3 regions of the Azospirillum baldaniorum genome follow, and region 2 is predicted to be linked to each of the others. Evidence: predicted binding sites of a transcription regulator. Region 2 holds the regulator's gene; each other region holds the start of a gene.

Region 1 (4,652 bases), on a different contig from region 2:
CCGCGCGCTTCTCCCGCGGCCAGTCGTAGCCACCGCTGGCGTAGGTCTCCTCCAGCGGCACGCGGTGGTCGATGTCGACCTGCTTCGGCTCGGTGAAGGTTTCGCCGGTGTAGGGGTCGTTCCACACGCCGGACAGCACCGAACAACCGTTGGCCGACAGCTTGGCCGGCTTCGCGGAATCGCGGATCAGCACCTGCTCCCGCGTGTTCAGGCATTTGGAGTCGATGGTCAGCCAGTGCGGCCACTCATCCCGCACATAGCCGCGGCGGCGCTCCTCCTCCACCCGGATGCGGTCGAGCTGGGCGGCGACCGCGGCGTAGTCGATGCTGGCGTCGGGGACGGGGCGGGGGATGGGCCGTTGGCGCTGGGTCTTCTCCTCCCCCAGGATGGAATCCAAGGTGCCGGGCGGGACGAGGTGGAACCGCTCCGTCGCATAGACCGCGGCCAGCACCAGCAGAACGGCGACCAGCCCGCCCAGCGTCAGCGGACGGCCTCTCCGGCCGCCCCGCGGTGCTCCGCTCCTCCGTCGCGCCATGCCCCTGGTCCCTCAACCCTGTTCTTCGCCATACCTGGATATGGTTCCTGGGCTGTTCTATGGCGCTTTGGGGATGTGGCGCAACGGTGCGAGAGGAGTGGTCGGGCCGGGCAGCCCCGTCACGCCCACACCGGCTCCGGAAGGCTCTCCATCAGCAGGCCGGTGACCATTTCCACCCCGGCACCCCGCGCCGTGCTTCCGGTCAGCAGCGCCAGTTCCGTCTCCGGCAGGGCCGGCAGACCGTCCGCCACGCCGAGGAAGCGGCCGCCGGGCGGCAGGGCGCTGTGGGGAAGCACGCTGACGCCCAGTCCGCCGGACACCGCGGCGCGCACCCCGGCGTGGTTGGGGCTGGAATAGGCGACCCGCCAGCGCCGCCCGGCGCGCTCCAGCTCATGCACCGCGCGGTTGCGGTAGACGCAGCCCTGCGGGAAGAGCACCAGCGGCAGCGGGTCCTCGCGGTGCAGGTCCTCCGCCGCCGGGCCGACCCAGCAGAGCGGCTCCCGCCACGCGCGCAGCGCGCCGGGGCGGCTGGGTTCCTGCTTGACCAGGACGATGTCGAGGTCCCCGCACTCCACATCGGCGCGCAGCCGCACCGACAGGTCGCAGCGGACGTCCAGCCGCAGCCGCCGGTTCGCCCGCGCGAAGTCGGCGAGCAGGCGGGGCAGCCGCTCCACCGCGTAATCCTCCGGCACGCCGAGCCGCACCACCTCCGCCGCCGGGCGCCCGGACAGCACGGCGTTCGCCTCGTCGTTCAGAGCCAGCAGCCGGCGGGCGTAGCCGAGCAGCCGCTCGCCGTCGTCGGTCAGCGCGACGGTGCGGCTGTTGCGGTCGAGAAGAGGCAGGCCGACCTGCTCCTCCAGCCGGCGGATCTGTTGGCTGACCGTCGATTGCGTTTTGTGAACCCGCTCCCCGGCCCGCGTGAAGCCGCCGGCATCCACCACCGAGACGAAGGTGCGCAGCAGTCCCAGATCCATCTCGCGCATCGGACCGACCATTCAAATTTCGAATGCAATGGATGATACCATCCAATTTCCAAATGGAAAGGTCCCGCGCCATCCTCTCTCCAACGCACAGCCTTCCGCATGGGAGAGGACCGGCCATGACGCACGCCGCCACACATTCCTTACCCCTGACCGACCCCCGGGCGGCGCCGCTCGCCCTGGTCGTGCCCTTCTGCCTCGCCTGGAGTTCGGCCTTCGCCGCGGGGAAGATCGGCTTGGCCGACTGCCCGCCGCTGCTGCTGCTGGCCTTCCGCTTTCTGATGGCCGGGGCGCTGCTCGCCGCCGTCGCGGCGTGGCGTGGCGAGTATCGGGGGATGGCCGGGCGGACCCTCGCCCTGCTGGCGCTGCTCGGTTTGCTCAACCACGCGCTCTATCTGGGGCTGAGCTACAGCGGCATGACCTACGTGTCCTCCGGCCTGACGGCGCTGATCGTCAGCGCCAACCCGGTGCTGACCGCGGCGCTGGCCGCCCTGCTGCTGGGCGAGGCGATGAACCGGCGCAAGGCGGTGGGGCTGGCGCTGGGGGTGGCCGGGGTGGCGCTGGTGGTCCGCGGGCGGCTGGGCAGCGGGACGGACGCGCCGCTGGGCATCGTCCTGGCGATCGGCGCGCTGGTGGCGCTGTCGGTGGGGACGTTGCTGTTCAAACGGCTGGCGCCGCGGGCGGGGCTGCTCGCCGGCACCGGGGTGCAGGTGCTGGCGGCGGGGCTGGCGCTGCTGCCCCTTGGGTTGCTGCTGGAGGACGCCGGGTCGATCCGGCTGACCGCCGGTTTCGCCGGGTCGCTGGTCTATCAGGCGCTGGTGGTGTCGATCGGCGGTTACCTGCTGTGGTTCCGCCTGCTGCAGCGGACGAGCGCCACGGAGGCCAGCGCCTATCACTTCCTGATGCCGCCTCTGGGCATGCTGTTCGGCTGGGCGCTGCTGGGCGAGACGGTGCAGCCCTGGGACCTGCTCGGCATCCTGCCGGTGGCCTTGGGCATCCGGTTGGTGACGCGGGGGTAAGGGCCGCGTCCTGGCAAAAAGGGATACGCCTTTCGCGGGGGATCAGGTTGCGCCCTACGATTGTTACGTTTTCATGACTCGTCCCGCTCCATCGTCCTGCTGTTGAGGCCCACACGCCGGGAGGCCCGCCATCACGACCGCCGCCATCTCGCCCACCCTGGTCCTGATCGACATCCTCGGCGCCGTGGCGCTGCTGCTGTGGGCGCTGCGGCTGGTGCGGACGGGTGTCTTCCGGTGGGGCGGGGCGGCGGTCCGCCGCTGGGTCGGCTACGGCACGCGCAACCGGCTGGCCGCCTTCCTGGCCGGCGTCGCCGCCACCATCGCGGTGCAGAGCAGCACGGCCACCGCCCTGATGACCGCCTCGATGGCCGGGCAGGGCTTCATGACCACCCCCATGGCGCTGGCGGTGATGCTGGGCGCCGACGTCGGGACCAGCCTCGTCGCCCGGCTGCTCGCCGTCGACCTGCACTGGCTGTCGCCCAGCCTGCTGCTGCTCGGCGGGGCGCTGCACGCGCTGGGCGGCGAGCATCGCGGCCGGCGGGCGCTGGCCCGCATCCTGGTCGGCATCGGGCTGATGCTGCTCGCCCTGAAGCTGCTGGGTGCGGCCACCCTGCCGGTCCGGGAGTCGGCGCTGGTCCAGGCGATGCTGGAGGCGCTGGGCGGCGAGCCGCTGTTCGCCCTGATCGTCGCGGCGGCCCTGACCGCGGCGGTGCATTCCAGCCTCGCCACGGTGATGCTGGCGGGGTCGCTGGCCGGGGCGGGGGTGATCGGGACCGAGACGGCGGTGGCGCTGGTCCTGGGCGCCAATCTGGGCGGTGCGGTGCCGGCGGTGTTGGCGACGTCGGCGGACGGAGCGATGGCGCGGCGGGTGCCGCTGGGCAATCTGCTGGTCCGGGTGACCGGGTCGCTGCTGGCCCTGCCGCTGGTGCCGATGGCCGCCTCGTTCCTGGCCGGCATGGCCCCGCTGACGGCGGTGGTCAGCGCGCACGTCGCCTTCAACGTGGCGCTGGCGTTGCTCTTTCTGCCTCTGGTGACGCCGCTCGCCCGGCTGACCGAAGGGCTACTGCCCCAACCGGAGGACGCGGGCGAGGACGCGGCGACGCCCCGGCATCTCGACGAGTCGGCGCTGGAGACACCATCCGTCGCCATCGCGGGTGCGGTGCGCGAGACCCTGCGGCTGGGCGATCTGGTGGAGGACATGCTGTGCCGCAGCCTGACCGCCCTGCGCCAGAACGACGAGCGCCCGATCGCCGAGGTCAGCCGCGCCGACGACCGGGTGGACCGGCTGCACACCGCCCTCAAGCTCTACCTCGCCAAGCTCGGCCGCCATCATCTCGATGCCGAGGAGACACGGCGCGTCGACGACCTGATGGCCTTCGCCATCAACCTGGAGCACATCGGCGACATCATCGACAAGAGCCTGATGGAACTCGCCGCCAAGCGCATCCGCCACCATCTGCATTTCGCGCCGGAGGATTTCCGGGAGGTCGAGGAGCTGCACCGCCGCACGGTGGAGAACCTGCGCACGGCGCTCGGCATCCTGATCGGCGAGGACCGGCGGCTGGCCCGGCAGCTCATTGCCGGCAAGGACGCGGTGCGGGCGCTGGAGCGCACCGCCACCGCCCGCCACCTCGACCGCGTGCGCCGCGGTGACGCCGCCAGCATCGAGACCAGCGCCCTGGTGCTCGACATCCTGCGCGACCTGAAGCGGATCAACGCCCATGTCGCCGCGGTCGCCCTGCCGATCCTCGATCAGGTGGGGGAACTCAGCGAAAGCCGCCTGAAGGTCGTCGGGCTGCCCAGGCTGGAAAGCCGCGACGTGTAGGGGAGGGACGCCCGCGGGTTTACCGCGGCATTTCCCCGGTCAGGGTCGCGCTCAGCCCCTGCAGCAGGCCGAACCGGCAGCCTTCGCCGAAGGTGGCGCGCAGCCGGGCCGGGTCGCCGATGGACACGCGGATGTCGCCCGCCCGCGCCGGCTGGTGAAGACGGCGCACCCGGCTGGCGCACAGCTCCTGCAACACCTCAAGCAGCATCAGCAGCGAGGTCGGGCGGCCGGTGCACAGGTTGAAGACCTCCGCCCCCTGGGACTGGCGCTCCATCGCCTTGACGAGGAAGCGC
Region 2 (4,652 bases):
ACGATGAACTGGTTCCAGTTCCGCGGCATCACCAACGAATTGGATTCCAACCTCGCGTCCACCGACTACCGCCAGTTCACGGTGTCGAAAGCCGGCGAATTCAATTTCCGAATCGCCGACATCAACACCAACATCAAGATCGTCGACCAGAACAACAAGGTCGTCGCCGAGGCCAAGGCGAAGAACGAGGCGGCGGAGGCCAGCGCGAAGCTCGGCCCCGGCACCTATACGGCGGTCATCTCCCAGGCCGTCCGCGGCGTGAATGAACGCGAATACACGCTGGACATCACCGAACGCCAGAACATCATGATGGTGGGGACCGGCGCCCAGATGAAGGGCACCGCCCGCGCCGTCCTTGGCAAAGATCCAGGCGTCCAGAAGCACACGCTGACCGTCGCGCAGGGCGGCGAGTTCGTCGGCAACATGTCCCTTCCCTTGACGCGCTGGGCCCTCATGAGCAAGGAGGGCAAGGTCGTGGCCTCCGGCGACACGATGGACCCGGCCAAGTCGGGTGAGGACATGCTGAAGAAGCCCAGCTTCAAGATCGACCCCGGCCAGTACGAGCTGGTGATCGTCCCGCCGAAGAACGTGGTCGGCGAAATCCCCTATCAGCTGAACTTCGTCCAGAAGGTCGCCAAGACGCCCGAGTCGACCGAGGAACGGCCGTTCGACAAGATCATGCGGGAGCGCGAGGCGCGGCTGAAGCAGTGGGCGGCGGAGGACGCGAACAAATCGTCCAGCACGTCGAAGACCACCCCCTACAAGATGAGCCTGCTCGCCTGACGCAGCCCGCCGCAGGAGCCCGACCGAGGGGCTTGCGCGGCATGGGGCGTTCCGCGCTATTCTGCGGATCATGGATTTCACCGACACTCAGCTTCACCGCTATTCCCGCCACATCATCCTGCCGGAGGTCGGCGGCATCGGGCAGGAGGCGCTTCTGCGCGCCCGCGTCCTGGTCGTCGGGGCCGGCGGGCTGGGCGCACCGCTCCTGCTCTACCTCGCCGCGGCGGGGGTGGGGACCATCGGCGTCATCGACGACGACACGGTGGACCTGTCCAACCTGCAACGGCAGGTGATCCACGACGAGTCGTCGCTCGGCGTTCCGAAGGTGGAGAGCGCCGCCGCCCGCATCCGCGCGCTGAACCCCGACGTGGCGGTGGAGGTGCACAAGACGCGCCTGACGAAGGACAACGCGCTGGACCTGATCGGCCGCTACGACATCGTGGCCGACGGGTCGGACAATTTCGCCACGCGCTTCCTGCTGAACGACGCCTGCTACTTCGCGAAGAAGACGCTGGTGTCGGCGGCGATCCTGCGCTTCGACGGTCAGGTGTCCACCTTCAAGGCGCATCTCGGCGATCCGCACCCCTGCTACCGCTGCCTGTTCCCGGAGCCGCCGCCGCGCGGTCTGGTGCCGTCCTGCTCCGAGGGCGGCGTGCTGGGAGCGCTGGCCGGCTTCGTCGGTTCGCTCCAGACGACCGAGGTGCTGAAGGAAATCATGGGCATCGGCGAAGGCCTGTCGGGCAGCCTGATGATGCTGGACACGCTGCACGCCTCCTTCCAGCGCATCACCGTGCGCCGCGACCCGGACTGCCCCCTGTGCGGCACCCACCCGACCATCCACGACCTGTCCGCCCACTGAGCGGCGGCTGAGAGGTTCTCCCCATGGAAGGTCCTGAAAACCTGTCCATCGTCCTGTTTGCGGGCGGCTTCGACCGGGTGCACTACGCCCTGGTGATGGCCAGCGCGGCGGCGGCGACCAACCGCAAGGTCACGCTGTTCTTCACCGGCCGCGCGCTGAACACGCTGCTGGCCGGGGACTCCGACGGCGCGCCGGGCTGGCACCGGCTGGATCCCGCCGACGACGGCCGCCGCCCGGCGGAACGCGACGCCGCCTTCACCGCCAACGGGCTGGCCGGGTTCGAGGAGTTGCTGGAAGCCTGCGTGATGCTCAAGGTCACGGTCATGGCCTGCGAGATGGGCCTGCGCGCGCTCGGCCTGCCTGCCGGTGTGCCGCTGCGCCCCGACGTGCCGGTGAAGACCGGCGGTGTCGTCACCTTCCTGAACGACGCGCCGAAGACCGGCGCGATCCTGTTCGTGTGAGCACCATGACCGACGACCACAGCCCGGTGGACCACAGCCTGGTGATCGAACACGCGAACCGCTTCGAGGCGATCGCCGCGGAGGGCTTCGAGGGCCGGCCCTACCGGGACGCGCTGGTCCATCTGGCGCAGCATGTGACGGCGCATCCCGATCTCGCCCCGCGGGTGGCGCACGCCCTGCGCATGATGATCGGCTTCATCGAGGACAGCGACCCGGCGAAGCGCTTCGGCCCGAAGGTGGCGATTTTGCGGGAGGCGGTGGGGCTGCTGGAGGGGTAGCTTTCGCAACGAGCCCCCACCCCGGCCCTCCCCCGCTTCGCAGGGGAGGGAGATGGTCGCGAAGCGGCGGCTGTCCCCTCCCCTGCGAAGCGGGGGAGGGTTAGGGTGGGGGCAAGGTCAGCGCTTGGGCATTTCGTTCAGATGGACTTGCTGTCCAGCGCGTAGCCGGCCGAGCGGACGGTGCGGATCAGGTCCATCTCCGTCTCCTCGTTCATCGCCTTGCGCAGGCGGCGGATGTGCACGTCAACGGTGCGCGGCTCGACATAGACGTCATGGCCCCACACCACGTCGAGAAGCTGCTCGCGCGAGAAGACACGGCCGGGGTGCTGCATGAAATGGCGCAGCAGGCGGAACTCGGTCGGCCCCAGATGCACGTCGCGCCCGTTCCGGCGCACCCGGTGGGCGGCCAGATCCATGGTCACATCGGCGAACTGCAGAGTCTCGTCGGTCATGCCAGGGGCTGAGCGGCGCAGCACGGCGCGCATGCGGGCGACCAGCTCGGTCGGGGAGAAGGGCTTGGTGATGTAGTCGTCGGCGCCGGAATTCAGGCCGCGCACGCGGTCCGCCTCCTCGCCGCGGGCGGTCAGCATGATGATCGGGATGTCGCGCATCTTGCTGTTGCGGCGCATCTGGCGGCAGACCTCCAGGCCCGACATCAGCGGCAGCATCCAGTCGAGCAGGACGATGTTCGGCGTCTGCTCGCCGGCCAGCAGAAGGGCCTCCTCGCCGTCGGTTGCGGCGTTCACGCGGAAGCCTTCCTTCTCCAGATTGTACTTCAGCAGCGTCACGATGTCGGCTTCGTCCTCGACGATGAGAACGAGCGGCTTCAGCGCCGAATTCATGCTTGTCCCGCTCCCACTGCGCGTCTCGCCGTCACGCGGCATGTCCCGCTCCATCGTTATCCGGGCCGCCGTCCCGCGGCAATCCCCGTTCCACAGCCTCCGTGGCCGCATCCATGACCGAACCGCCCGGCTCGACCACGGCGAAGCTGCTGCCGTCGTTCTTCGGACGCGCCGCGCGCAGCGTCGTCCCGACCACCAGATAATGGATGGTCTCGGCGATGTTGGTGGCGTGGTCGCCGATCCGCTCCAGGTTCTTCGCCATGAACAGCAGGTGCGTGCAGGGCGTGATGTTGCGCGGGTCCTCCATCATGTAGGTCAGGACTTCGCGGAACAGGCTGGTGTAGAGGTCGTCCAGCTCCTCGTCGCGCTCCCAGGCGGCGATGGCGCGCTGGACGTCGCGCTCGATGTAGGCGTCCAGCACGTCCTTCATGATCGACTCGACCAGCCGCCCCATGCGCGGGATGGCCACCGCCGGGCGCACCACCGGCACCTGGGCCAGCGCCAGCGAGCGCTTGGCGATGTTGGAGGCGTAGTCGCCGATCCGCTCCAGGTCCGACGCGATCTTCAGCGCCGACACGATCTCGCGCAGGTCCTGGGCCAGCGGCTGGCGCAGGGCGAGCAGGCGCACGGCCTCGGCGTCGATGTCGCGCTCGTAGGCGTCGATGCGCTGGTCGGCCTGCATGACCTGGGCGGCCAGCGCGACGTCCCGGCGGGCCACCGCCTTCACGGCGGCGTCCACCTGCGCCTCGGCGACGCCACCCATCTGGGTGATCAGGTTGGACAGGCGCTCAAGTTCGTGCGCGAAGGAGCGCACGATGTGTTCGGTGCTCATGCTTCACGTCCTTCGCTGATGGAGGATTCGCGGCGAGGCGGGAGATCAGCCGTAGCGGCCGGTGATGTAGCCCTGGGTGCGCTCGTCCCGCGGGTTGGTGAAGATTTCTTCGGTGTCGTCGCACTCCACCATGTCGCCCAGATGGAAGAAGGCGGTCTTCTGGGAGACGCGGGCCGCCTGCTGCATGTTGTGGGTGACGATGACGATCGTGTAGTTCTCGCGCAGCTCGTCGATCAACTCCTCGATGTGGGCCGTCGCGATGGGGTCGAGCGCCGAGCAGGGCTCGTCCATCAGGATCACCTCGGGGCTGACGGCGATGGCGCGGGCAATGCAGAGGCGCTGCTGCTGGCCGCCGGACAGGCCGGTGCCCGGCTCGCGCAGGCGGTCCTTCACCTCGTTCCACAGGCCGGCGCGCTTCAGCGAGGTCTGGACGATCTCGTCCATCTCGTCGCGGTGGCTGGCGATGCCGTGGATGCGCGGGCCGTAGGCGATGTTGTCGTAGATCGACTTCGGGAACGGGTTCGGCTTCTGGAAGACCATGCCGACGCGGGCGCGGAGCTGCACGGCGTCGATGGACTTGCCGTAGACATCCTCGCC
Region 3 (4,652 bases), on a different contig from region 2:
CAATCAGATGACCGTACGCAGCTTCAACCGCGGCGGCGTCTTTTTGCTGCTGAGCGCGCTGCCGCGGCCCGACAGGCTGGGGTTCGTCATGAAATAGTTATGGGCGCTGAACGCGTCCGGACCAGCCTCCACCCGATGATAAACGCCGTCGGGCCCGAGTTTCCAGGTGTTCGCCTCGTCCTTCAGGTTGGCGACCATGATCTGGTCAAGCACCTGCTCGTGCACCGTCGGGTTCTCGATGGGCACCAGCGTCTCGATGCGGCGGTCCAGGTTGCGCGTCATCCAGTCGGCGGAGGAGATGAAGACCTTGGCCTGCGGGCTGGGCAGCGCTTGGCCGTTGGCGAAGCAGATGACGCGCCCGTGCTCCAGGAAGCGCCCGACGATGCTGCGCACCCGGATGTTCTCCGACAGGCCCTTGACGCCGGGGCGCAGGCAGCAGATGCCGCGGATCACCATGTCGATCTGCACGCCCTTCTGCGACGCCTTGTAGAGCCGGTCGATGATCTCCGAATCGACCAGGGAGTTCAGCTTCACCCAGATGTGGGCGGGCTTGCCGGCGGCGGCGTTGGCGACCTCCGCGTCGATCAGCTGGCCCAGCTTCTGGCGCAGCGTGATCGGGGCGATGGCGATCTTCTCCAAGAGCTTCGGCGTGGCGTAGCCGGTCATGTAGTTGAACATCACCGCCGCGTCGTGGCAGAGCGCCGGGTCGCAGGTGAAGAAGGACAGGTCGGTGTAGACCTTCGCCGTGATCGGGTGGTAGTTGCCCGTCCCGAAATGGACGTAGCTGCGCAGCGCCTTGTTCTCGCGCCGCACCACCAGCGACACCTTGGCGTGCGTCTTCAGATCGACGAAGCCGTAGACGACCTGGGCGCCGGCGCGCTCCAGGTCGCGCGCCCAGCGGATGTTGGCCTCCTCGTCGAAGCGGGCCTTCAGCTCGACCAAGGCGGTCACCGACTTGCCGGCCTCCGCCGCCTCGATCAGCGCGGCGACGATCGGGCTGTCCTTGCTGGTGCGGTAGAGCGTCTGCTTGATGGCGACCACCTGCGGGTCGCGCGCCGCCTGCCGGATGAACTGCACCACCACGTCGAAGCTCTCGTACGGGTGGTGGACGACGATGTCCTTGTCGCGGATGGCCGCGAAGCAATCGCCGCCGAAGTCGCGGATGCGCTCCGGGAAGCGGGCGTTGAAGGGGCGGAAGACCAGATCGGGCCGCTCGTCGACGATCAGCTGGCGGGTGTCCGACAGGCCGATCAGCCCATCGAGGATGAACACGTCGTCGTTCGACACGCGCAGTTCGTGGCGCAGGAATTCGCGCAGGTCGGCGGCCATGCCGGCGTCGGTGGCCAGCCGGATGACGCTGCCGCGGCGGCGGCGCTTCAGCGCGCTTTCGAAGGTGCGGACCAGATCCTCCGCCTCCTCCTCGATCTCCATCTCGCTGTCGCGCAGGACGCGGAAGACGCCGTGGGCCTTGACCTGGAACGGCGGGAAGAGCCGGTCGATGAACAGCATCACCAGCTTTTCCAGCTGGATGAAGCGGATCTCCGACCCCGGCAGGCGGATGAAGCGGTCGAGCTGCGCCGGCAGCGGGACCAACGCGTCGAGGTGCCGCCCCTTCACCGGCTCGTGCAGTTGCAGCGCCAGCGAGAAGCCCAGGTTGGGCAGGAAGGGAAACGGGTGCGCCGGGTCCACGGCGATGGGCGTCAGGATGGGGAAGATGTCGTCGAGGAACTTGGCCTCGAGCCAGTCCTTCTCCCCCTCGGTCAGGTCCTCGGCGTCGACCACCATGATGCCGGCCTCGCGCAGGTCCTGCTTCAGGCTGCGCCACATGGTCTGCTGCGCGTTCATCAGCTCGACGATGCGCTGGTTCACCGCGGTGAGCTGCTGGGCCGGGGTCAGGTTCTCGGCGCTGGGGGTCTTCACCCCCGCCGCCACCTGCCCCTTCAGGCCGGCGACGCGGACCATGTAGAATTCGTCGAGGTTGCTGGAGGAGATCGACAGGAACCTCAACCGCTCGAGCAGCGGGTGGTTCGGGTTGGACGCCTCATCCAGGACGCGCTGGTTGAAGGCCAGCCACGACAGTTCGCGGTTGATGAAGCGCTCCGGCGCGTCCGCTTCGATGCAGGTCGCTTCCAAGTCCTGAAGTTCGGTCACAGCAGCCTCGGGCTTTTGCGTGATGGGTGGTGCCGCTACAGTCCGGTCGGGCCGAACCGCCCCGCCGCGGTCGACGGGCCAAGCAACCTACCCCAACTACGTTACGGTTTTGGGTCAGACAGCATAATACTGCCGCCACGATAATACCGCTGCGAAAACAGTCGCACCCCCGGCGCATCCCGCCGGAGCGCGATCCGGACAGGAAGGGACCGCCTCGATGAAGACCCTGTATCTCATGCGCCATGGCAAGTCGGCGTGGGACGATCCCTCCCTGGACGACCACGACCGCCCGCTGGCGCCGCGGGGCAGGAAGGCGGCCCGGCTGGTCGGCCACGAGCTGAAGGACCGCGGAGCGCGCATCGGGCTGGTGCTGTGCTCGACCGCCCGGCGCGCGGCGGACACCGCCGACCGCCTGCTGGAGGTGATGGACGCGCCGGACATCCCGGTGGAGCGCGAGCGGGGCCTCTACCTGTGCGGCGCCGGGGTCCTTCTGGAACGGCTGCGCGATGCGCCCGACTCAGCGTCGTCGCTGATGCTGGTCGCCCACAACCCGGACCTCCACGACCTCGCCCGCGAGTTGACCGGCAGCGGCGAGGAGCGGCACCGCGCGGCGCTGGCGGAGAAGTTTCCGACCGGTGCCTGCGCCGTCATTCTGTTCGAAGCGGCCCGCTGGGCCGACCTGGACAGCGGGGCGGGACGGCTGGCCGATTTCATCCTGCCGCGGAAACTCTCTTAACGCCCTTTTGCCAAATGGGGTATTTCAACCCTTAACAGAGCAGGCCCGGAACCGAGCAGGAGTCGCCCCCCGTGTCTTCCGCGCCCCAGAATGCCGCACCCACCGCGGTCTCCGCCGTGCGCGAGGTGGAGATGAAGCTCCATCTCGATCCGCGCGATCTGTCCCGCGTTGCCGACCTGCCCGCGCTGAAGGAGAAGGCGGAGGGCGCGCCGGCCGTCCGCGACCTGCGCACCGTCTATTATGACACGCCGGACCGGCGGCTGTTCCTGGGGGGCGTGGCCCTGCGGGTGCGCCAGGACGGCGACCGCTTCGTCCAGACGCTGAAGACCATCAACGCCGCCACCCCCGGCGATTCGGCCGCGGTGGCCATCCGCAAGAAATGGGACTGGGCCATCCCCACGGCCGCCCCCGACATGACGCCCCTCGACGCCGAGGGCGTGGCCGCCCTGGTGCCGGAGGACGCGCGGGCGGCGCTGGTTCCGCAATTCACGACGGAGTTCCGGCGCACCACCCTGCTCGTCCGCCCGGACGCCCTGACCTCCATCGAGGTGGCGGTGGACGACGGCCAGATCACCGCCGGCAACGCCTGCGCCCGGATCAGCGAGGTCGAGCTGGAGCTGAAATCGGGCCGCATCGGCCGCCTGTTCGACATCGCGCTGACGCTTCAGCGCCGCGTGCCGGTTCGCATCGGGACGGAAAGCAAGGCGGAGATCGGCGACCGTCTCGTCACCGGGCGCCTGCCCGCCCCCGTCCTGCCGGAACCGCTGGGCCTGACCCCGGTCACCACGGTGGCCGAGGCCTATCGCCACATCGTGCGGCACGGCCTGCGCCTGCTGCTCGCCAACGAGGCCTGCGCCCTGGCCGGCGGCGATGTCGAGGGGTTGCACCAGATGCGCGTCGCGCTGCGCCGCCTGCGCACCGCCATCCGTCTGTTTCGTCCCCTGGCCGGGGTGCCGGACGCCTGCCGCGCCGGGAACGACATCCGCTGGTTCTCCCGCCAGCTCGGCCCGGCGCGCGATTGGGACGTGCTGCTGTCCCACGGGATCGCCCCCTTCGCGGCGACGGAAAAGGCCCCCGCCGACGGAATCGCCGCGCTGACCGCCGCGGTGCGGGAAGCCCGCCGGGCGCCCGCACTGGCGGCGGTGGAGGCAATCCAGTCGCCGCGCTGCACCGGGCTGATCCTGGCGCTCGGCGCCTGGTTGGAAGACGGGGCGTGGCAGTCCGGCGCCGCTCCGGAGGTCCGCTCCCAGCTCGACCGCCCGATGGCCGAGCTGTCCGGCCCCTGGCTGGCCGCCCAGCACGCCAAGGCGTTGAAGGCGGGGGTGTCGAAGGCGGGGCGCGACCTGGACAGCGCCGACGCCGCGGCGCGCGACCGCCTGCGCCGCCGCCTGCGCAAGCTGCGCCACACGGCGGAGTTCTTCCGCGGCCTCTACGCCGAAACCGCGACGGTGCCCTTCATCGCCGCGCTGGACACCCTGTTGGGTGCCCTGGACGCCGAGCACGACGCCGCGGTGGCCGGCGATCGTCTGCGCGGCCTGTCGGCGGACCGGCCGGAGCAGCGGCCCGCTGCCGAAGGGACCACCCGCTGGCTCGCCAAGCAGGCCGACAAGCGCCGCAAGGCACTGCCGGGGTTGTGGAAGGCGTTCCGCGACAAGCCGGTGTTCTGGTGACGGTCTTGCCCCCACCCTAGCCCTCCCCCGCTTCGCACACGTGCGTGGGCAGCCCCGACGTTGGATAGCTACCGACTACACGGCCATCGAGACGA

The links. Region 2 encodes PhoB, which activates phosphate uptake and scavenging genes when phosphate is short. Its sites were predicted from a motif close to TNTCATAAAACTGTCA; they were not measured.
Region 1: a site for PhoB is predicted at 2,598-2,613, ahead of Sp245p_RS18490 (Na/Pi cotransporter family protein). Genes of this name have one in related genera too.
Region 3: a site for PhoB is predicted at 2,253-2,268, ahead of Sp245p_RS17525 (RNA degradosome polyphosphate kinase). Genes of this name have one in related genera too.

What each region holds. Positions count from the first base shown of each region.
Region 1 is NZ_CP022254.1:897,428-902,079, reverse strand. Features, by position in the region: gene Sp245p_RS18505 (HNH endonuclease family protein) at 1-535, opposite strand, end outside; gene Sp245p_RS18500 (LysR substrate-binding domain-containing protein) at 655-1,530, opposite strand; gene Sp245p_RS18495 (DMT family transporter) at 1,635-2,534, shown strand; gene Sp245p_RS18490 (Na/Pi cotransporter family protein) at 2,719-4,359, shown strand; gene Sp245p_RS18485 (NAD-dependent epimerase/dehydratase family protein) at 4,379-4,652, opposite strand, start outside.
Region 2 is NZ_CP022253.1:390,989-395,640, reverse strand. Features, by position in the region: gene Sp245p_RS01820 (hypothetical protein) at 1-783, shown strand, start outside; gene Sp245p_RS01815 (HesA/MoeB/ThiF family protein) at 854-1,642, shown strand; gene Sp245p_RS01810 (DsrE family protein) at 1,666-2,103, shown strand; gene Sp245p_RS01805 (hypothetical protein) at 2,109-2,381, shown strand; gene phoB (phosphate regulon transcriptional regulator PhoB) at 2,519-3,223, opposite strand; gene phoU (phosphate signaling complex protein PhoU) at 3,255-4,055, opposite strand; gene pstB (phosphate ABC transporter ATP-binding protein PstB) at 4,101-4,652, opposite strand, start outside.
Region 3 is NZ_CP022254.1:682,670-687,321, forward strand. Features, by position in the region: gene Sp245p_RS17525 (RNA degradosome polyphosphate kinase) at 4-2,151, opposite strand; gene Sp245p_RS17530 (SixA phosphatase family protein) at 2,369-2,887, shown strand; gene Sp245p_RS17535 (CYTH and CHAD domain-containing protein) at 2,959-4,557, shown strand; gene Sp245p_RS17540 (LysR substrate-binding domain-containing protein) at 4,633-4,652, opposite strand, start outside.